4 regions of the Dehalobacter sp. DCM genome follow, and region 1 is predicted to be linked to each of the others. Evidence: riboswitches for the same ligand, from Rfam matches in the RefSeq annotation. Region 1 holds a riboswitch; each other region holds the start of a gene.
The links. Region 1 has a riboswitch for cyclic di-GMP ahead of LPY66_RS04260 (prepilin peptidase). Riboswitches for the same ligand answer to the same signal wherever they lie in the genome.

Region 2: it holds a riboswitch for cyclic di-GMP, as region 1 does, so the genes downstream of both, LPY66_RS18605 (HD-GYP domain-containing protein) here and LPY66_RS04260 (prepilin peptidase) in region 1, are expected to answer to the same signal.
Region 3: it holds a riboswitch for cyclic di-GMP, as region 1 does, so the genes downstream of both, LPY66_RS07495 (sensor histidine kinase) here and LPY66_RS04260 (prepilin peptidase) in region 1, are expected to answer to the same signal.
Region 4: it holds a riboswitch for cyclic di-GMP, as region 1 does, so the genes downstream of both, LPY66_RS19380 (transglutaminase domain-containing protein) here and LPY66_RS04260 (prepilin peptidase) in region 1, are expected to answer to the same signal.

Annotation. Positions count from the first base shown of each region.
Region 1 covers NZ_CP092282.1:874,850-880,456, reverse strand. Annotated here, with positions in the region: gene LPY66_RS04285 (AAA family ATPase) at 1-678, opposite strand, end outside; gene cpaB (Flp pilus assembly protein CpaB) at 725-1,429, opposite strand; gene LPY66_RS04275 (TadE/TadG family type IV pilus assembly protein) at 1,449-2,489, opposite strand; gene LPY66_RS04270 (TadE/TadG family type IV pilus assembly protein) at 2,493-2,939, opposite strand; gene LPY66_RS04265 (Flp family type IVb pilin) at 3,090-3,251, opposite strand; gene LPY66_RS04260 (prepilin peptidase) at 3,322-3,993, opposite strand; cyclic di-GMP riboswitch class I at 4,099-4,183, opposite strand; gene LPY66_RS04255 (IS1634 family transposase) at 4,492-5,607, shown strand, end outside.
Region 2 covers NZ_CP092282.1:3,971,515-3,977,121, forward strand. Annotated here, with positions in the region: gene ppdK (pyruvate, phosphate dikinase) at 1-372, opposite strand, end outside; gene LPY66_RS18595 (pyruvate, water dikinase regulatory protein) at 365-1,195, opposite strand; gene LPY66_RS18600 (helix-turn-helix transcriptional regulator) at 1,230-1,868, opposite strand; cyclic di-GMP riboswitch class I at 2,265-2,348, shown strand; gene LPY66_RS18605 (HD-GYP domain-containing protein) at 2,432-3,493, shown strand; gene glyS (glycine--tRNA ligase subunit beta) at 3,684-5,607, opposite strand, start outside.
Region 3 covers NZ_CP092282.1:1,586,612-1,592,218, reverse strand. Annotated here, with positions in the region: gene LPY66_RS07510 (hypothetical protein) at 1-158, opposite strand, end outside; gene LPY66_RS07505 (hypothetical protein) at 188-736, opposite strand; gene LPY66_RS07500 (response regulator) at 755-1,378, opposite strand; gene LPY66_RS07495 (sensor histidine kinase) at 1,375-3,105, opposite strand; cyclic di-GMP riboswitch class II at 3,173-3,256, opposite strand; gene LPY66_RS07490 (prepilin peptidase) at 3,456-4,121, opposite strand; gene LPY66_RS07485 (phosphate ABC transporter substrate-binding protein) at 4,440-5,249, opposite strand; gene phoU (phosphate signaling complex protein PhoU) at 5,286-5,607, opposite strand, start outside.
Region 4 covers NZ_CP092282.1:4,150,886-4,156,492, reverse strand. Annotated here, with positions in the region: gene LPY66_RS19390 (sortase) at 1-552, shown strand, start outside; gene LPY66_RS19385 (BTAD domain-containing putative transcriptional regulator) at 682-1,962, shown strand; gene LPY66_RS19380 (transglutaminase domain-containing protein) at 2,183-3,073, opposite strand; cyclic di-GMP riboswitch class I at 3,179-3,263, opposite strand; cyclic di-GMP riboswitch class I at 3,359-3,443, opposite strand; gene LPY66_RS19375 (cell wall-binding repeat-containing protein) at 3,537-5,607, opposite strand, start outside.

The DNA of each region.
Region 1 (5,607 bases):
ACATAACACGTTGACGCCTGAATGGTGCAAAACGGTAAATCGCCTGATCGCATCAATATCGGCGGTATCCTGTCCCTGAGATAATTCGGCGATTGTATTCTTTGTTTCAATGTCAAAATACACATTGACATCGCCAAATTGCAAGTCCGCATCGATGACAGCAACTTTACTGCCCATCTGCGCTAAAGAGACTGCGAGATTGACTGCAATCGTGGTTTTCCCGATACCACCCTTAGCTCCAAACACAGTAATGACTTTGGATTGTAGGTTGACCGCCGCTGTATGCTTGCTTTTTTGCAGCCGAAGCTTTTCAATGGAGAATTCTGTCTTGATGTTTTCAACGAGCGTATCCCCATCGATCGGCATTGGCAGTACCCGGCGTACACCGGCGAGCATCGCGCGCTCCACGATACTGTTGTCGGTGTTGTCACACAGAAGGATGACACTGCAGCCGGGAAGTTCAACATAGACCTGCTCGGCAAGCTTAACGGAGCTGTCATATTCACTGCCGCACTGGACAAGAACGACATGGGGATTCAAGCTGTATACTTTCTCCAGGGCGCCATCCTCAAGCTTGGTATAGCCCATGATGGCGACATCCTCATGCCGCAGAAGATTTTTCAGTTCAAATAGTTTACTGCCATCGACCCCAATAAGCATAACCTTAATTTTTTCCATCTGCTACTTCCTTCCCAGGAAAGGATTTCAGTCGTGATAACATTTATTACTCTTTGTAATAGTACACTATATCCGGCGGATTAACGATGGTCTTATCCGCGGCTGAACGCAGAACCAGCTGGTAGTCTCCTTTGGTTATACCATAGTTGACCTTTAAAACATCCTTAGCTGGAACAGCTAAGGTAACCGCGGTGTATAGCTGAGACCCATCTTCAGGGGATTGCTTGAGTCCGATTTCTAAGACCTCCAGATTTTCTGCGACCATCGTGGCCGTTGTGACGGTTTCGTTCTTACTCTGTATTCTTAAATCAATAGTCATGATAAGATCAACGCGATCCCCTTTAACAAGAAATCCGGATACGCCGTCAATATCATCCGTTCGGATGGAGAGGGCCCGATATCCTTCTTTGACAGCATAGGCAAGCTCTACGTCACGATCTGCCTCACCCACCAGCTTCGACGTCAATAGTTGCTCCTGGGATTCTACCGTTACTTTCGTGACCCGCCCGACAATACTGTTTCCGTCCTTTACCGCCAGCGGATTAACGGCTTCCGTGGGCATATTCTTTACTTCGACCATCTCGGGTGTGATCTTTGTCCGTTCCGGGATCTGGACTTTGGCGACGACGACCGGTGTTGTCCCTCCCAAGGCATTCTTCTCCACCTTCTTTTCCAAATTAGAAAGAAATAAGAAGCCCGCCATTCCGGTTATGACGGCCAGTAATAGTGCTAAGATAATAAGCTTTTTCACACCAATCCTCGCCTTTCCATTATTCTACAAGCATTAAGGTCTGCAGCCAGTTAAAATCGGACTCGGTGACATCGCCTCCGCTGGCTGTGCCCGTACTGAGCGATTTTACATAGATCCCAACGATCGCATCAGAGGATTTTTCTTCCTCGGTACGCGGTTGCAGGAGAAAAGCAGCAAAACCATCCACGCGTATCGTTTTTTTATCCACAACGGTGTAAACCGGTATTTTCAATATACTCGGGCAGCCATATACATAATTCTCCGGTGTACAAGCTGGATAATGAGGGCAGGCATGCGCTTCATAAATTTCATTGCTGATACCCACTTTGGCCCCAAACCCCTTAAATAATATATCGTTAACTTTTACAACCCCGGTATAGCCCAATGGTCCTAAATCCCGACTATAGTCCACACCCTGGCCGCCTTTTCCGTCATAATCCAAAATGCTGTAAAACGGTCCGATGCCTCCGCCGGCGCTGTTCTTCAATACGGCTTTTTGTATACCGTCAGTTAATTGTTTCTGAACAATTTGCTGGAACTCTACTTTTTCCACGCCTAAGGGAGTCAAACCTGTGGTTTGCTCAATGGCGGACATCTTGACCATGGCCTTTTTGGTGAAGTCTAAAGAATCAACGCCAAAAATACGGGCAAAGGACGTATCCACACTGCCTTGGGTTTGGATTTGTATATTGGTGTAATAGTCAAAAACCGCACCCCCCAAAGTGACATCGCTTGCAGATAATGTATCACACCCATTGATGCTGGCATATTGCGCGGCTTTTTCTTTTATCGCATTAATAGCATAATAATCATCGACTCGAACCGGGAGCTGTCTCCCGGCTGAATATGCCGCAGCATCAATCGCTTTCTGCATTTTCCCCATGCTTAAATAGGCTGTACCCATATCTAGCGACAGGGCTGCCATTCCTAAAATGGCGACCATGGCAAAAGCGACGATAACAGCCACGACACCCTTTTCATTTTTCACTGCTATGGATAGGTATCGTTTTAACAGAATTTTAAATTGTTTGGTTTTATATGTAATAGTGATGTTTCTCAATGATTATTCCACCTTCATCGTACATGAAGAATCGAGATGAATTGTATCGCCTTGGACAAATACTCCTACAATCGGTGTCAATATGCTGACGTCGCTGGAAGTCAATACGGTGACATTGCCTTCCCTCGGATAAGTCGTATTGGAAAAGGTTACCGTAACCACAAGTGATCCGGAGATAAAAGACGGCGTCAATGCCTTCGTATAGTTCTGGATATTGGTTACTGCATTGGGTTCTATGGCATGAACAATCGCATACCGCGCGCCTTCTCTGGCACTGTGATCGACTGCGTTCTGGTTCATCATGATCCAGCCGAAGTCAATAATCCCCCCCAGAATAAGCAGAAGTATCGGAAGGATGAGTGCAAACTCTGCCACAGCCTGCCCCTTATTCCCTTTTATTTTTTTTAACAATTGTTTCAGCAATGGGATCATTCCTTCCGGATCAAGCATTTGCTGCAATCACAGCCTTCGTAATCCTTCGAAAACCGCAATACAGCCAAATAGTGCTTTAGCTGCACCCCGAGTTCATAAGATCAACAGAGCGCAGCTAAAACAAGGTGTTTCACCACAGATCAAATTCAATTTAAGCCAATTTAGGGATTACAATTTGTTGCTGACATTATTAAACAGGTTGGCAATCTTCGGTCCGAGGATAACTAACGCGACAACGACAACGATAGCAATCAGTCCGATGATAAGTCCATACTCGACCATACCTTGTCCGTCTTCCTCTTTAAAGAATCTTTTCGCGATTTGTTTCATTTGGGTTCTCCTCCTTTATTAAAACAAAATAATTATTTAAGATCATTGGTTTGGATTTATACCTGTACGATTAGAGCGTAAATAGGGTAATGAAGCTAAAGAGATTCTGTCCTAATGCCAAATTATAGATCATAACCGCCAGAGCGCCTGCTGCCATGAAAGGACCCAGCGCCAATCTTGTTTTCAAGCCCCCTTTACGGGTTGCGATTAGATAAAGCGTAAACAGGATAAGCAGGGCAACCATGATAATAACTGATAGCAGAACGCCATGGACACCTAATATATACCCGACCACTGCAGAGAATTTGAGATCACCAAAGCCAGCGCTTTTGCCAACAAGGAAAGGAAGCATAAAGACGAAGAATCCGGTTGCGAGTCCAAATATCGCTGGAAGAATACTGTTGATTTGTCCCTCAGCAATAAGTACGCCGGTATGAATAATTAGAAGGGACAAGAGCAACTCATTGGGAATCTTCTTGATCGAAATGTCTATGGCGGATATAATAATGACCACCGAGATGACCAGTGCACATTCGATGGCTCTTGCGCTAAGGCCATCTAAAAGGTACACAGCAAGCCAGCTTAATCCATTGAGCAGCGCCCAGACCATGCTGCGGAGAGGTGTTCCCGTAAATTTTGGGGTTTCGATTTCCTTCACTCTTCTCTTCACGAGAAGAACTGTGATCTTCTCCATGAGTAAGCCGGCGAGTATACCGGAAATCAGAATAATGAATGCATTCATTGTATAACCCTCTTCGTGTTCAAATCGACATACCTTTTCAGCCTATACAAAAAGCCCTCTTTAGGGGGTTACCTAAAGAGGGCATATATACTGATGTCCTACACTTTCGGCAACCCGGCGACCATAACCCGAAGGTTTTAGGCCCGTAGCTTTGCGTCCTTGCCTTTCGACAAGTTTGCTATTATCGATTTGTGAGGTCATTATAATACATTATTTCAGCTTTGTAAATATTCTTTTTAAAAAATTTTGCAATTATTTGAAAAATTTTATAGGACCTGTCGTAATTCCGTACTTAACGTGTTATCTATTGAACCCAAGCCTGACAGATCTTTACTCCCTAATTCAGAAGCAATAATTTAATAATAAGTGAGCAATAGCCTTGCAAATGCAAGGTTTTTTTAATATATTTTTAGTCAAATTAAATCATATTTATATGGCGTAATGTAACGTATTGTGATATAATTAAGTATATAGTCTAAGTGAACGCGAGGTGTTTTCATGTATTTAAAAAAAGCATTTCACTCTAAGACAGGCAGAACCTATTTGTCAGCTGCCACAAACTTTTATGATCCTGTAAGAAAACAATCGCGAACGCGAACCATTGAATCGTTTGGTTACGTGGATGTCCTTGAAAAAATATATCCCGATCCAATTGAACACTTCACTTCAGTCGTTGAAAAAATGGATGCTGAGGAGAAGCTATCTAAATCCATCGATCAGATTAAGATTAACAGGGCTGCTACTCTAACTATTGGTAATATGAACAGAAAGTATTTCGGCTATGCTGCATTAAGTAAGATATATCACGATCTTGAACTCCATACTTTTTTTGTTAACAGGGCGCGGAATCTGAATATTGAATATATCCTGAACAATGTTGTTAAGTTATTGATCTTTGAACGCCTTAGAGATCCGGCTTCAAAGAAAAAAGCCTTCGAGAACAAAGACCGGTACTTTGAAAATATGGATTTCTCGCTGGATAATGTGTACGGAGCATTAAGTATCATTGCCAAGTACCGAGATGACTTACAGGTCCATCTCCATAACAAGGTTAAAGCTCTCTGCGGCAGAACGACAGAGTTGGTATACTACGATGTAACCAATTACTATTTCGAGATCGACGAACAAGACGACATGAAGAAGAAAGGTGTCTCTAAAGAACATCGCCCTGATCCAATCATTCAGATGGGTTTATTTATGGATACGATGGGTATCCCAATCTCCTACAAGCTTTTCCCGGGAAACACCAATGACTGCGAAACGGTGCGTCCCATGCTGGCTGAGCTGAAAAGAGAGTATGACATAGGTCGTGTTATTATTGTCGCCGATAAGGGAAACAACACAGCAAAGAACATTAACTACCACGTCATGCGCGGCGACGGGTATGTGTACAGCCAGACCGTTCGAGGGGCTCATAAGGAACTGAAAGACTATGTCTTTGATGAGGACGGCTATACTTGGATCGGCGATGACTACAAGATTAAATCACGAATCTATCCCAGAGAGATCAGTGTCGTCGGAAACGACAATAAACCGGTGAAAAAACGCATTGATGAAAAGCAGATCATTTTTTATTCAAGAGACTATGATCGACGTGCCAAAGCTGAAAGAGAA
Region 2 (5,607 bases), 1.4 Mb from region 1:
TGCTTCGCTGACACCGTTTGCGGTATCCGGATTTAAGCCGAGGTTAAGAATGGTGTCCATCATCCCGGGCATGGAGATCCTGGCACCGGAACGAACAGAGACTAAGAGCGGATTTTGTGGATCACCGAATTTCTTGCCGCTTTGGTCTTCAACATCGCGAATCGCAGGCAAGATTTGTTCCCATAAACCCTCCGGCAGCTGTTCACCCTCTTCATAATATTCAAGGCAAGCTTCTGTCGTTATGGTAAAACCCTGGGGGACGCTCAGACCGATATTGGTCATTTCAGCCAGGTTTGCGCCCTTGCCTCCCAAGAGGTTTTTCATACCGGCACTGCCCTCACGAAATAAATACACATACTTCTTATCAACCATTACTCTTCAACTCCCCATTAATTGTTACTTTTTGCAGAATCAGGCTGGCGGTTTCCTCAACCGCCTTATTGGTGGTGTCTATGATAGTGCAGCCAATCTTTTTCATGATCTGTTTGGCGTAATCCAGTTCTTCCATAATTCTGTCAAGATTGGCGTAGTCCGCGGAGGGGCCAAGTCCGAGTGTTTTTAAGCGTTCACTGCGGATCTGGTTTAATTTGTCCGGACTGATGATGAGTCCGAACACTTTGTTTTTTTGGACCTGATATAACTCTCTTGGCGGGGATACTTCCGGTACCAGCGGGATATTGGCTGTCTTTATCCCCCGGTGGGCTAAATACATGCTGAGCGGTGTTTTGGAAGTCCGTGAAACGCCAATAAGCACAACATCAGCAAATAACATGCCCCGCGGGTCTTTGCCGTCATCATATTTGACTGCAAATTCTACCGCCTCTACTTTGCGGAAATATTGTTCGTCCAGACGGTGGGTAATATTCGGGATGTTCTTGGGTTGAAGTCCTGTTTTATGACCCAGTGCGGATATGAGAGGACTTAGGATATCGATCGTTGTCAGGTTCTTTTCCTTGGCCCGCTTTTCAATGTAGTTTCTCAAGTTGGTCAGTACGAGAGTATAAACAAGGATCGCCTGTTCCTCCACAGCCTCTTCCAGAATCTCGTCAATATGTGTTTCATCCTGGACATAAGGCACCCGGCGGATTTTTGTTTTAATACCGTTAAACTGGGCCGCAGCTGCCCGGCTGACAAATTCAGCCGTCTCTCCAATCGCATCGGAAATCACGTAGATTACCGGGATTTGTTCTGTCACCCATCCATCCTCCTCACTGATTGTATGGTTTCCTTCAGCATTTCATACCTAGTTCCACAAACAGGTTCGTGACATTGGTTTTTGTAAATCGGCCAATGACTTCATAGCTTTCCTGTCCATTCTCGTTGATATAGTTTTCGACGACGGGCAGCGAGTCTACCTGATGGTGAACAAGCTTCTTGGCGGCCTCGAGAACGGATTCATCAGCCGTTGCCATGATGATATTCGGCATCCGCGTCATGATGACGCTGATAGGAACCTGATGCAGATCCGTATGCCCTAACGAAGCCTTAAGAATATCTTTGCGTGAAACCATACCTTTTAGTTCATGCCTGTCATTAATGACGATCAAGCTTCCCACATTATTGGTGAACATCGAAACGACAGCATCGTAAATAGAGATCGATTCTTTAACCGATGCCGCAATCGATTTGAAATCGCCGACCCGGAGCTGCTGCATTCTTAACGCGATGGGTGAAGGTCCGGTGTCTTCGTTGTAGAAATAGCCAACACGCGGCCGGGCTTCCAACACGCCGGCCATTGTTAGGATTGTCAGATCAGGGCGCAATGTGGCCCTATTGGTTCTCAGCTGGCTGGCAATCTGTTCTCCCGTCATCGGACTGGTTTTTTTCACGAGTTCGACTATTTTTTCTTGGCGTTCCGAAAGCTGCATATCTTCTCACCTTCTGATCATCGGTAATTACAGTGTACCTTGGCTGACGCCAAGTCTGGCGGCAGCTCTAGCTGAACTTAGATATACCATCTCTCAATTGTGATTACATAATTATATCGATACACCTTAATAATATATCACATTTAAATATTATAGACCATTTCTGCTAAATGTACAGCCTAAAATTTACGTTTTTTGGTCGGAATGTGTTATATTATTTGTTGCTGTTGTGATATGCATTCAATAGCATCATCCCAAGGTGTCTATAGTAAATTGGACGGACATGTTAACAGAATGGAAAAATAATTTGTTTTTCATGAAATATTTCTTGAAGTTACTGCATTGGAAATGCTACAATTATTTTACAATTTTCACTAAATTACAATTAAATTAGAGCAACGACAATAGCAAACCTGGCGAAAGCCAGGGACGCAAAGCCATGGGTCTTCCGGATATTCCGATGACTGCCAGGCCGCCGAATCCGCTCAGGTTTGTTATTTATGTCGCCATACCCTTTTGTTGGCGATTTTTTGTTAACTCCATTTCAGAAAGGAAGAATACCGTTGCGCCAGATAAGTGTTAACCGGCTTCAACAAGGTGCTGTGCTTGGACGGACGATTTTCTCACACAGTGGGCGTGTCCTTCTCGGAAAAGGTGTCATGCTGACCCATTCTTATATCGACCGTTTAAAAGAGCTGGGTATCAGTATTGTCTATGTGGACGATGAGGAATCGAAAGATGTCGTCATCGAAGACGTTATTTCCGATGAAAGCCGACGGGAGGCCATTAACACCTTGGAGCATTTTGCGGAAGCAGTTAGGATCGGCAAAGAGCTTAGTGGCTTTCAGGTGAAGAAAGCGGTCAATAACATAATAGGAGATATTCTGTTTCAAAAAGATATCTTTATCAGCCTGACGGATATGCGCAGTTATGACAATCAGATCTATACGCATTCTGTGAGTGTTTGTGTCCTTTCCATCATCATCGGTAAGGCACTGGGACTGGATAAAGAAACTTTGGAAGCGCTGGCAACCGGTGCTTTGCTCCATGATATCGGAACCGTCAAGCTACCCAAGGATTTACTTGCTAAACGGGATGTCTTTACTGCCAAAGAAACTGAGCTGTACCAAACCCACACCATCCATGGCTATGATATCCTTCGTACCAAAAACGATTTGAATTTACTCAGTGCCCATATCGCGCTGCAGCATCATGAGTGGCTGAACGGCAGCGGCTATCCCCGTAAATTATCCGGTAACCGTCTCCATACCCTGGCCCAAATCGTCGGGCTGGCAGACTTCTATGATAACCTGGTTAATGACGGTCCAGGGCATAATCGGATCGTGCCCCACGAAGCCTGTGAAATCGTAATGGGGTGTGCCAATAAGCTGTATTCGCAGCAGCTGATTGTTACATTTTTAAAGCATATTGCTGTTTATCCCACAGGCTGCACAGTCAAACTGAGTACCGGCGAAGTCGGAATTGTTGTCGACCAAAACAAAAGTCTGCCGATGCGGCCAATCATCCGGGTTCTCATGTCCGATAAGGAGATGTCGCATGTTCAAGCCAAAGAATATAACCTGATCGAGGATCTGACGACCTTCATTGTGACTATGGTTGAGTAGACTGTTTTCAGGGGACAAATAATAAGTAAAAGTAATACTTTCTGACATACGAAGAAAGGCCGCTGTCTACGAGTAATTCGTTTGGCAGCGACCTGTATTAATATTAATTTGGTGTTCAGTATATTAACTGGAATAGAAATCGATACTGAGATTAAAAAACAACCTGAACCAATGGGGAAAATCCTGACACTTAGGCCAGCAGACTGAGATCACCCAAACAGCCCAGTGTATTGACACATTCCTTAAGCAGCCCTAAACGGGCATTTCTGACCGTAACGTCATCGTCCATGATCATGACATCCTCGAATAACTTTTCGATCAATGGAACGGCTTGCGCCGCAATGTGATAAGCTTGAGTGAATTCGGCAGCACGTAGGGCATCACTGACAAGGGGTGCTTTTTCCTTTAGGAGTGCGGCTAATTCGATTTCCGAGTTTTCCTTAAGATCAGCACTGTTCCATCCATCGGTGGTGGATTTTTTACTGAGGTTCATACAGCGGGTATAGGCATTGAGATAGGGAACAAAGTCATTTTGTTCTCTGTTCTTGGCCAGCGCTTGTGCTTTTTTCATCGTTCGGTATGGGATATCGGCGCCACCGGCAATCACCGCATCGATGATATCATAGCGCAGTCCGGATTCCTGCATAAGGTAACGGATTCGCTGCCCAAAGAAATCGATCAGGGCTGGTTCGATATCCGCTAAGGGTTCTAATGGAATACCTTGTTCCACAAAAATTCGATAAGAAGCTTCGATCAACTGCCGCAATGACAGATCAAGTTCATCTTGGATCAGCAGTCCAACGATACCCAGTGCTTGGCGTCTCAGCGCATATGGGTCTTGGGAGCCTGTCGGCTGAATTCCGATACCAAAAGATCCGACAATCGCATCCAGCTTATCGGCAATACTCACGACTTTTCCGGTATACGACACCGGCAGGACATCGCCGGCAAAACGCGGGCGGTAATGTTCCAGAATCCCAGCGCATACTTCTTTCGGTTCACCGTTTCCTGCGGCATAATAAGCGCCCATGATCCCCTGCAGTTCAGGAAAATCATAGACCATATGCGATACGAGGTCCGCTTTGGCTAATAGCGCCGCACGGTCGACCAGTTCTGTTTGCTTCGGATCGAGATTCATCGCGCTGGCAACTGCTGCTGCCAGTTGACGTAACCGTTCCACACGTTTCCCGACTGTACCGAGCTTTTCCTGATAGGTCACCCGGTTCAGTTTGTCGATATTGGTATGAAGCGGCTTTTTTAAATCTTCACGGAAATAGAAGGCAGCATCCTCTAAGCGGGCCTTCAGTACCTTCTTATTACCTTCCTTAACTAGATCAAGTGATGTGCTGTCCCCGTTACGAACCGTAATGAAATAAGGAAGAAGCCTCCCATCTTCGCCTCTTACTGGGAAGTAGCGCTGATGTTCTTTCATGGGTGTTGTGATGACTTCTTCCGGAAGTACCATATAGCTGACATCCACTTCACCAAGAAGTGCTGTCGGATATTCAACCAAATGGCTGATTTCCGTAAGCAAATCATCATCCTGATCCACTTTTCCCCCGACCTTCGCCGACAGAGTCTGAATTTGGCCCCAGATATTCTGCTTCCGTTTTTCATGATCAGCAAGGACATAGACGGTTTCTAACGCATCCACGTAATCACCCGGACAGACGAGCCGGGCGAAAGTTCCCAACGTCCGATGGCCGCGGGTTGTCCTTCCGGACTGCAGCCCTGCATACGTCACCGGTACGACCTCATCCCCGAACAAAGCGACGAGCCAGCGAATCGGACGGGCAAAACGAATTTCCTGATCTCCCCAGCGCATGGGTTTAGGGAAGTTCAAGCCGGTGATCAGATTAAGAGAGACTTCCGGCAGAAGTTTCTCTGTGACGTCGCCTTTTTGCGACTTTAAAGCATAAACGTAGGGAACACCATTTAATTCTTTAATGTAAAGCGCATCCGTACCAACGCCCTGGCCGCGGGCAAATCCTTCGGCCGCTTTGGTGGGTTTACCATCTGCGTCATAGGCAGCCTTTTGCGCCGGTCCTTTGACTTCCTCACTGATATCTGCCTGCATTTCATCCAGACTGTTTATCAAGAGCGCCAAACGTCTT
Region 3 (5,607 bases), 710 kb from region 1:
GATTTCAGCAGCTCATCGTTCTCCACCTTCTTCTCCGGCTCAGTAACGGTAATGATTCCCTTGATGGTTAAATCCTTTTGCCAGTAGCCATATCCACCAGATGTTAACAGACATCCGGCAATTAAACATAGTGCAACTATCGCTATTTTCCCCTTCATCTTTACAAGCCCCCATCATCGTGATAACGCTAATTTGAAGTCCATTGATCATACGGAATCTTCATTTCAAACTGGTACGTCGTGGACGATTCTTCTTCACTTCCGGTGCTTTCGGCGATCTCGATCTGAATTGTACCGGTTCCCGAACCGTTTTGTTTGAGCAGATATCCTCCGTCGCCCAAGGATACCACCTGATTTCCTTCCACAAAGGACAGTTGGTTTTGGATGATATCCGACGTTTCCGAAGCCTGAGCTAATTTCACAGGAATACTTCCGTTATTAGCGAATTCATATTCCACCGTGCCCAGAAAACCAGGATCAACATTTCCCGCAATGGTCATAGTCGTTTTATCCTGATCGAACGTAACCTGCAAACCGCCGTTTTCTTCCGCCTCTTTATTGTCGGAGGCCGGGTCGCAAAAAGACACATCCAGACTACCGGTTCCAACCTTCGTGGTAATCTCCAATCCATTGGTCCAATAGGCATAACTTACTCCTGACAAACCGAGGGTGAAAATACAGGTAATAAATACGAACGTTCTGACAAATGAATGTCGTTTTTGTGTTTTATAAGCCAAGTCCAATCGCTCCTTTCCTTATCGGCTGTTGCACAACCCGTGGTCTCTGGCATATAACGCCGCCTGTGTCCTATCGGCAAGCTCCAGTTTAGCCAGGATTTGACTGATATGTTTCTTGACGGTGAATTCTGTAATAATTAACTTTTTCGCAATCTCTTTATTACTTAAACCCTCGCTCAGGGTAAGCAGAACATCCAGTTCCCGTGACGTCAATTGGTTGATCGTGTCGTTGGACTGGTTTTTCATCATAAACTCAATGGCTAACGGATCATAATATTTTCTTCCCCGATGGATCAGCCGCATGGCGGAAATGAGTTCTTCCGGGAAAGCCTCTTTTAGAATATAGCCATCTACCCCAATTTGATCCGCATTACGAAAGTCCTCTTTATTGACGGATGACGTCAAGACAACATACTTACATTGCGGCACCATTTCTTTGCATTTTTTTATCACATCCAAACCGGAAGAATCCGCAAGCCTTAAATCAATCAACGCCATATCCGGCTGGAGGGAACGGATGAGCTCGATTGCTTCCTCGGCATTTGAAGCCTCTCCGGCGACTACCATATCGTTTTCAGTTGAGATTACCGCATTTAATCCCTGACGAACGAGCGGATGATCATCGACAATGATTATTTTCATGCTACTACTCCCCTCTCTTCCTTAAAAAAATGAAGAGATCCAATATTTAACGGGAACCGGATGATGAGAGTTGTTCCTATCGTAATTTCACTGCGCAGATCAAACGTCCCATTGAAGGTCTGAGCCAGGATCTGCATGTTATGCAGCCCCAAGCCCTTACTGGTTTTATCCTTGAGGAATTTCTCAACATCAAAGCCATGTCCGTTATCCTGAATCATTAGTTCACACATGTCAATCCGGACCTGAATGTGCAGCTTCAGTTCGCTGCACCACCCGTGCCAGATGGCATTACCGCAGCCTTCCCGGATAATCCGGAACATGGCTTGCTTTAAAGGATAGGACAACAATTCCTCATCACCCTGGAAATCAAAGAGGACCTTGATGTCATTCAGACTGGAAAAATCACAAAGATACTTTTGAATACTTTCTTCAAAAACCCGTTCCCCTCGTTTACGGGTACTCAATCCGTAGATTGAAGTGCGCAATTCCGTACTGACATTCTTGGCCGTTTGTTCCAGCACATTGAGCTGCTGTTCGATATTTTCCCGGTTCATTTTCGGCCAGTTGCTGTTCAGCGCATGTATCCCATAGACAATGCTGAAAAGCAGCTGTGAGACGTTGTCGTGGAGTTCATTGCCGATACGGTTTTGTTCCTCCAGAATCATTAACTGGGACGATATTTTCTCGAAGTGATTCCTTTCCAGAACCATGGTAATAATATCAGCCAAAAATTTGATGAGTTCCTGATACAGATCCGGTTCATTCTTATCAACCAACTTAATGCCAAAATAACCATAAAATCTGGAAACGGATTTCAGCGAAACCAGCAAGTAGTGAACCCCCTGGAAACCAATAACCTGGCGGGCCGGGTTAAGCGCATCCGCTTCATTGGTTGTAAACCATGAAGTAATATGTTCTTTCAGACAGTCTTCATTTGGTTCAAAGACGCTGCCGGTCACCATACTGTCAGGGTCTTCTCCGAAAGGAGCTACCCAGATGAAGGCATACTTTGTTTGCAGAATATCATTGGCCAGTTTCACCAAATGTTTGAGAATATCCCGGGCGTTCTCCCTTGCTGCAAAAACTTCAATAATCCGGTACAAGGACATGATATGTTCCATGGAATTCTTGGCGCTGGCATTGGCCTGTTCCAGTTTGAGGTTCATACCGAGAAGTTCCTCTTTTTGTTTATGGAAAGCCTTAGCCTGATCATCCAGATGCTGAATCATGGTAAACAAGATGCGGATAGCGGCAACAATCAGGACGAATACCAGGATAATGTAACACTTTTCTGTGATCAGGTCCGGAAGTGCCAGACCTTGCGGATTGAACAAAAGCAAGCTGGTCACAGACGCAACGATGAGGTAAAAGACAAGATTAACGAAACAGTAGACCGTTTTGAAAAAAGCACATGTAATGAAAATCGGATTAATGGCATACCAGATAAATGGACTGTCCAATCCCCCGGTGGAAATCATCAGGATGGCGATGACCAGACTTTCGGCAATATTTACCCTCGCGACTGCCACTCTGGATTCACTTTTGAGATACAGACTGTTGATACTGATGGTAATAACCAAAAGAGAAACCACAACGGCAATGCAGTATTTTAGCGTAATTGCAGACGAATCCATCAGGTAGATCATCGAAGTCAAAAACCAGGATATGTATCGGTAACCGGTAATCGCGCGATACTTCGCATTCACTACTTTTTTTACTTCCAGCATGCGATATATTCCCCTCCTGCATAATCATCGCCGCTTCGTCATCCAAAAATAAAAGCACACAGCATCAGATGCCGTGTGCCGGTTTCACTACTCGCTCCATACAGTACAGAGTAACCATTGCATACTGTATATCATCGCATCACACTAAAATTAGTCTCTTATTTTTTTCTACCAGGGAAATGTTTTCATCCTCAACTCAATTATCCAGGTTATCTCGGAAATTTTCAATTACAAACTTTCTCAATTAATTCCAATAATATCCGACAGTTTGACAAAAATCAATCCTTTTTTTAGTAAATGAAACCAAGAGACCATACATAATTATACTTTAGTATACCTTTTAGCGATATTTATCGGATAATGAAATGCCAATACCACTCAATCATCATGTCACCAAAAAGGATGCTGCTCAATATCCCTATGACTAAGAACGGCCCGAACGGTATGGCTGTTTTTAGTTTTCCTTTGCCGGTTAATAAAATGATCACCCCAATGATCCCGCCGATAATGGAGCCCACCAGGAGCGACCACAGCGTCAGCTTCCATCCCATAAAAAATCCTGCGGCTGCCATGAGTTTAATATCACCGACGCCGATCCCGCCGCCGGAAAGGATGTATATGAGCAGTAAAATAACTCCGCCCGCGAAGAAGCCAATGATCTTCTCCCACCAGGAAATATCGTGGTTCAGGAATATGGCCGCAATACCAAGGACCATAATCGCATAAACACTCCAATTGGGGATAAGCATTGTTTTAAAGTCAATAAACGCAACCATCAAAAGAAGCGATATTGTGAGCATCGTACACAGCGCATATAACGATACGCCAAACTTCCAAACTGCAAAACAATAAAGAAGGGCATTGAAGATTTCAACGACTAGCGGTGCCTTAAGCCGTACGTTCTCTTCATCGATGGTCATTTGAATTATCTTTTTGACCAGCCGTCCAATAACCAGTCCAATCACAAACAATACAGCATAAAACAACCATTTATGTTCTACCAAAAAATTTTCCATCCCTTTCCTCCCTGTGACTACATTGAAAAAACAGGAAATCAGACAAAACCATGGATCAGATTGACTTTTCATATGATAATGGAATGAACAACTAACCGTTTGTTTTTCATTTACACTACAATACAATATATTTATGTTACCATAAATACATCGTGGTCAGTATACCTTATGAACTAAAACATACGATTTTGGGAAAAAATCAGCCGCTGACATATGGGTTTTAGAAACCATGTGCAGCGGCAAAACTTTTTTGTAATACCAGTTAATTATTCATGAATTATCTTGACATATGTGATTTCTTACTTTTCCACTTCAACCTTATTTTACCAGAACCAACCCTTCCTGCTCAATAATGCTTTGACCTTCTTCCGATAAAACAAAGTCGATAAAGGTTTTCACTGCACCGGCAGGTTCTCCTTTTGTCAAATACAGAAACGGACGCTGGATTTTGTAGGTTCCGTTAATCACGTTTTCTGCATTCCCCGCCACGCCTTCTACCGTGATCACTTTCACTGTGTCGTCAATGCTGGCCATGGATATATAGCCGATGGCGTTGGCATCGCCGGCCACAGCGGCACGAACCGCACCGGTGGTATTCTGGACCACGGCTTTATCACTGATGGCCGTGTCTTTTCCCATGACCAGTTCTTCAAAGGCGCCCCGTGTGCCGGATCCCGCTTCTCGGGTAACTATATTGATGGCCTGGTCAGCTCCGCCGACTTCTTTCCAATTGGTGATATCGCCGCTATAGATCTTTTTAATTTGCTCCAAGGTCAGATCAGAAACGGTGTTTTGGGGATTGACGGCCACTAAAATACCGTCTTTACAAATCACCGTTTCCGTCAGCCCGGCTTCATCGCTCTTCAGTTCCCGGGAGGATGACCCGATATCAGCTGTGCCTTCCTGAGCGGATTTGATTCCCGCTCCGGAGCCGCCGCCCTGGACATTGACCTTGATATCTTTATTTTTTTCCATAAATGCTTCGGCCAGTGCTTCGGATATCGGCTGCACCGACGTCGATCCCGCAACGGTAATCGTCGCCTGTTGTTGGGCGGTGCCGCTGTTGCCGCAGCCACTGACAGACAGGGCCAGAATCCCGGCAAGAATAAGTATCAATAACTTTTTCATTACTTCATGCATCCTTTCAATACGATTCATTTAGTATTAAAACTGATCATCGTTGAGATCTCTTCTTTTTCCTGTTGCCAGATAGATCGTCCATTCACCCAGGTTGGTTACATGGTCCGCTACTCTTTCCAGCGACAGCGCAACAAGCAGCAGATTGATGCCTTGGGCGATATTTTTTTGATCCTTTTGCATGAGGTGCAAGAGATCTTCATACACCAACGCGTAAAGCCTGTCGACTTCCTTCTCTTTAATAATAAGACTTTGGGCCAGGTCCAGATCCTTGTTCGTATACGCGGTAATACTGTCTCTCAGCATTTCCCGCGCCAGTTTGGCCATTTTTGGAATATCCACAAGGGGC
Region 4 (5,607 bases), 1.2 Mb from region 1:
TATACGAACGTGAAAGCATATTACTTGCAGGCGCAGCTGGAAAAAGAACTTAATGCGCAGATCGCGGCGGTTGATCAGACCGACACCGAAGCGGCCACCACGGAATCGCCTGTAGTCGAAAATACCGCACCGGTTAAAGTCCAGGCGCCTCCCAGAAAAATCGATGCCATGATGTTTATTGATATTCCGGATATCAATATCTCCGCGGTTGTCGTCCGGGGTACGACCCAAGCGTCACTGGCTGACGGACCCGGATGGTACGTCGAGTCGGCATTGCCGGGTAAGGGAAACACAGCCGTTGCCGGCCATAAGAACATGTATGGCTCGTGGTTCCGCAATCTCTACAAATTACAGGCTGGCGACCCTATCTACATTACCTATAAAACGAAAGTGTATACGTATCTGGTGGAAACCGTCAAACCCATCGCGATCAATGACTGGAGTCTGATCGAACCTACCGAGGAAAACGTATTGACGCTGACGACGTGCCACACCAAGACAGAACGGCTTGCAGTCAGGGCCGAACTGGAGAAGATAACCGACAAAAAATAATGTCGAAACCAGTTGGTTTAATCGGATTAAATTTTGTTTGCTTGGATTAAAAGCTGTATTGTAGAAACAAATGAGTTAATATATAATAAATTAACACAAATAGTAAAATTATGGGTATGGAAGAAAAAAATGATACATGCAATTGAAACCGACCAAAAACCATATAAAGATGATCGGATCATCATCCGTACCTTTGGGCAGTTTTCTGTCAAACGAGGCGGTACTGTTTTGTCTGCAGAATCCCATAAATCGCAGAAGATGTGGGATCTTTTTAAGTACTTTATAACCAATCGCGGTAAAAATATCATGCCGGAAACCATCCAGGAAACGCTGTGGCCGGATCAAGACTACGAGTATTCCAATAAAGCGTTTCGGACGATGATTTATCGGCTGCGTAAAGAATTAAACAAAGGGGAACCGGATGAAGCCGATGCCAAAGACAATGACAGCCAATTGATTATTTACTCCCATGGCTGTTATGGCTGGAATCCGGATGCCAATTTCCAGCTGGATATCGACGAATTCGAGAAGAATTATGCCACAGCCAAAATGAGCAATGGGTCCGATCTCGAAAAAGCCCTGAGCTGCTACCAGAGCATACTCGCCATGTATCAAGGGTGTTACCTGTCGGAGTCCATGTATACCGAATGGACGATCCCGCTCCGAAATCACTATCGCCGCTTATATCTCCAGGCGATGGAAGATTACTGCGCCCTGCTGAATGATCGGGGCCAGGTCAAAGCAATTATTGAAGTGTGTGAAAAAGTTATTTTAAACGAGCCTCTGGAAGAGGAATTTCACATTCTGCTGATGGAAGCCCTGCTGAAAGAGGGAAAAGTAAAGGATGCCCGCCAGAACTATGAATACATAACCAGTAAGCTGTATCAGGAGCTTGGTGTCCGGCCGTCGGCCGAACTGAAGAATCTGTACAACCGGATCACCGCCAAGGATAAATCTGCCCGGGCGGATATTGACTCCGTGCAGGAGGAAATGACCAGCAGCAATGACGACAGCGGACCGTTCTTCTGCGATAAAGAGACCTTTAAGTCTATCTATGATCTGGAAAGACGCCGTGTGGAACGTAACGGGCAATCCGTGTTTACCGTGCTTTTATCTCTCCAGCTGAGCGGCAGGGCGGAATTGGATCGGAGCCGCGCCGACAAAGCGTTTGCGATCTTAAAAGATATCTTAGCCAGAAGCCTGCGTAAAGGTGACGTCTGTGCGATGTGGGGCGAACTGCAGTACATTCTGATCCTTCAGGGAATCAATGCGGAGAATACGAAGATGGTTGTGGGTCGTATCGAGATGGCCTTCCGTGAACTGACCCGGCAGAATGAAGTTGTTTTGCGTGCGCGGTATCAGCCGATTGTGGCGAACCAGAATATCAGTGATTATTTTAATAAGGAATAAAAAACTATCCTGCTCCGCTGACGCTGGCATACATTGCTTTGCCTGATCTTATGTTTTTGAATGTTGGTTTTGTATGTTTGATTTGTATGATTTGTTTTAAGAGTTAAAAGAAAGCCGCTGCGTTTGCAGCGGCTTCTTTCAGTGGAAATGTATATGAGTAGTCTATGGTCAATGTTAATTGTTATGTTATTATGATATCTTCCGGATAGTCAATGATTTATTAGTAAAGCGTTACTTTCGTCAGCTGGTGTGTCTTATTGAATGTTGCGGGGTTCATACCGATATATTTTGATGTGCTGGCGACAACGAATTTGCTGTTTTTGATATAGCCGGCATCCCAAGTGGTGTCGACACTGAGCCATTCGCCGTCAACGTTAACTTCATTCCAGGCATGCAATTCATATTTCTTTTGGGAACTGCTCCAGGCATTTCCGTATACGACCCGGGTCTCGATGCCGGAGGCTCTGCATAAGGCTGCGAAAGCGAAGGAATAGTCACGGCAGGTACCCAGTTTTCTGTTGATAACATCCGTGGCGGAGTAATTGCCGATTTTCCCGGCGTAGTAGGCTTGGGTGTCGTACTTGATATTCTTGGTAACCCAGGAATGGATCGCTTTGACTTTCTGCATTTCGGTCATGCTATCGGTGGTCAGAGAATTGGCAAGATTGATAACGGCTTTATTATCGCTGTTGACCAGACCGGATGGCGTCAGATTGAAATAATCGTCTGTGGATGTATTTTGCACTTCAAAACGGATGCGTCCGTCAAATTGCTTGTTATTGTCGCCAACCCAGACGGTATAAGTACCTGCACCGAAGCGCAGCCAGATTTCTTTGGAAAATGAGCCATTATAAACGGTGATCGGATAGGTGGTGATCTCACCGGCCGGACCGCGCAGGCATACCCAGACAGAGCGCAAGGAGCTTGTTCCGGCAATGGTAAAGGACCGGTCATATTGGAGATTATTGGCTGAAGGAGAAGTCACTTGTACCGTTTCAGTCTGAAAACCGATACTGTATGCTGCCTCTGCTTTGGCACTGCCCAGCGGCAGGAAAAACAAGGCGGTCAGAATAACGGCGATTACTTTTACGGTGATATTTTTCTTAAACATATGTATCCTCCTTCTACTTGCTCGTCAAATCTTGAAAATATAAACGCCCGCTTCGGGGGTCACCTAAAGCGGGCGTTTAAACAGCATAGACTGCTGTCCTGCACTTTCGGTAACCCGGCGACCATACCCCAAAGGATTTAGGCCCGTAGCTTTGCGTCCCCGCCTTTCGACGGGTTTGCCAGTATCGTTTTGCTGTTATTTAGTTTGATGGTGTTGTTTCATGAACAGAAAAAACACCTGACTCGGATGCCGAATCAGGTGTTATCTTTACCTATTAACTCCACTTTCGGCAACCCGGCGACCATATCCCGAAGGATTTAGGCCCGTAGCTTTGCGTCCTTGCCTTTCGACAAGTTTGCTATTATCGCTTTGTAAAGTCATTATAATCCATATTTTGAGTGAATGCAATCATTTTCTTAAAATATTTTCAATAATTTGCCATAACCTATTGATATATTACTGCTTAGACTCTTTCCTTTAACAGCGGATAGAGCTCCGGCGAGCTGACCGTGTTGATCCATCCCATGGACCAGCCGCCGATTCCGCCCAGATTGTATTGATCCATGATATCCAGTTTCACGCTCCAACTGAGACGGTCATCAAAATAACAGGTCCGGTTATAGCCGTTCTCATCGGTATACTTGAAAGTGGGGATGCCCACCGGGTCTGTCAGGGTTGTGTAACGGGTGATCGTTGCACCGCATTGTTCTGCCGTTTGCGTGGCCATTGCCCAGCCAAACGTTTTATAGAGCCATTTTGTCGGATCGGTGGTATCCTTGCGCCAAGCTCTGCCGTAATAAGGAACGCCCATCAGAATCTTTTCCGAAGGGATCTCGGTCACGGCATAGGATATGACCTTCTTCATCCAATCCGGCGGTGCGATGGGTCCGGGTTGGGAGGTCGAGTAATCATAAGTCATGATTTGGATATAGTCGGTGTACTGAGCCAGGTCCGCGTAATTATACTCGTCATACCACCATTCCACGGCAGGATCTGTTTTGGACATGACAGAGACCATCACCAGCTTGCCAATGGGGTGGAGGCTGGCATAGAGCTCCTGCATTAAACTGGTAAGCCCTGCTTCGGATTTTTCCGATAACGCTTCCATATCAATTAAAATACCATCCGCATTGGTTTCTTTTACTACCTTTAAGGCACTGGCGGCAAATGTACTGCGTTTCACGGGGTCCTGCAGCATTTTGTCAGCGGTACTGCCGCTGGCCATGGCCATCGGAACCACACGGGCACCGTTGCTCTGCCCCAAGGAAACAAGGTATTTGGGTATATCAGAACTACTGAAACGATAGGCAAAACTGCCATCCGGGTTAATAGAGGTAATACTGCCGTCACTCTGTCTAGCTCCCAAAAAATTGGGAACTAATATATCGATATAATCCCCGACGTAGCCGGGCACATAAGAAAGCTGTGTTTCGTAAGTTGACGTGCTGGCATAGCCATCCCAGAACTGCAGGGAGATACGGGAAGTAATTTTTCCTGTTCGTATTATATTTTGCACTTTCGGATTAATCACATCCCAGCCGCCGAGCAGATAGAAACTGCTGACGCTGCTGCGGTTCGTATTAATATAGGATGCGGTTGGCGTATTGAGCAGTTTATTTTCGTCTTTGGGTACCAGCAGGATCGGATTATTATTCCGGGCTGCCAGGACGGATCCGGCCAGGGCATCCGGGAAGTTATCGCCGGTGGCTACGATGATCTTATCTTTATTAAAAGGAAGAGTGTTTAAGATGGCCACATTGGTCTTATAGCGATCCAGGTCGCTGATCCGGGTTACGTTATAAGAGGCTGCTTGCAGTTGAGTCGCTATGTCTTTGCTGATGGCGCTCTCACCGCCGATTAGGGTGATTTCGGTGACACCCATTTTCTTTAAGGCATTCAGGGTTTCTGTCGGGACTTTTTTGGTGTCCGTCAGCAGGAGCGGAATACCATTGGCGGCCGCGTAGGAAGAAATGCTGAGTGCATCCGCGAACACCTGACCGGAAGCCAGAAAAGCCCGCGAACTGTTTTCCACGGAAGTGATGGCGATATTGGCGGCAGTCTCGTAACGATTGCTTCCCTTAATGCGCACAGTGGAAATGCCATTGGCTTTGAGCGCGCTTTCCACATCCGCTGAGATTGCACCGGTCCCGCCCAGAATAAACACCTTGGAGGTATTCAGGCGTTTCATTTCCTGCAAAACCTCCGGACGCAGGGTTTTGGAATGAGTCAGCAGCAGAGGCCCGCCACCGACCACCGCGCTGTTGGCCAGGACTGCTCCGGCCAGTGCGTCAGGAAAAGCATCCTCACGTGTCAACACTACATTGTATGCATCCGACCAGTTATTAGAGGATATCTCCACCGCCGTTTCGGCCCGGCTGTCACCGGCGAAACGCGTATAAGTCTGAGAGATACCGTCTTCAGCGTATGCCTGGGGGATGGGACTGATGGTCCCCAGTAAAATATTCGAAGCAATAAAAGAAGCCAGGGTCAAAGTGGTAATTCCTTTTTTCACCAGCCGCTTCATTGCTGTTTCG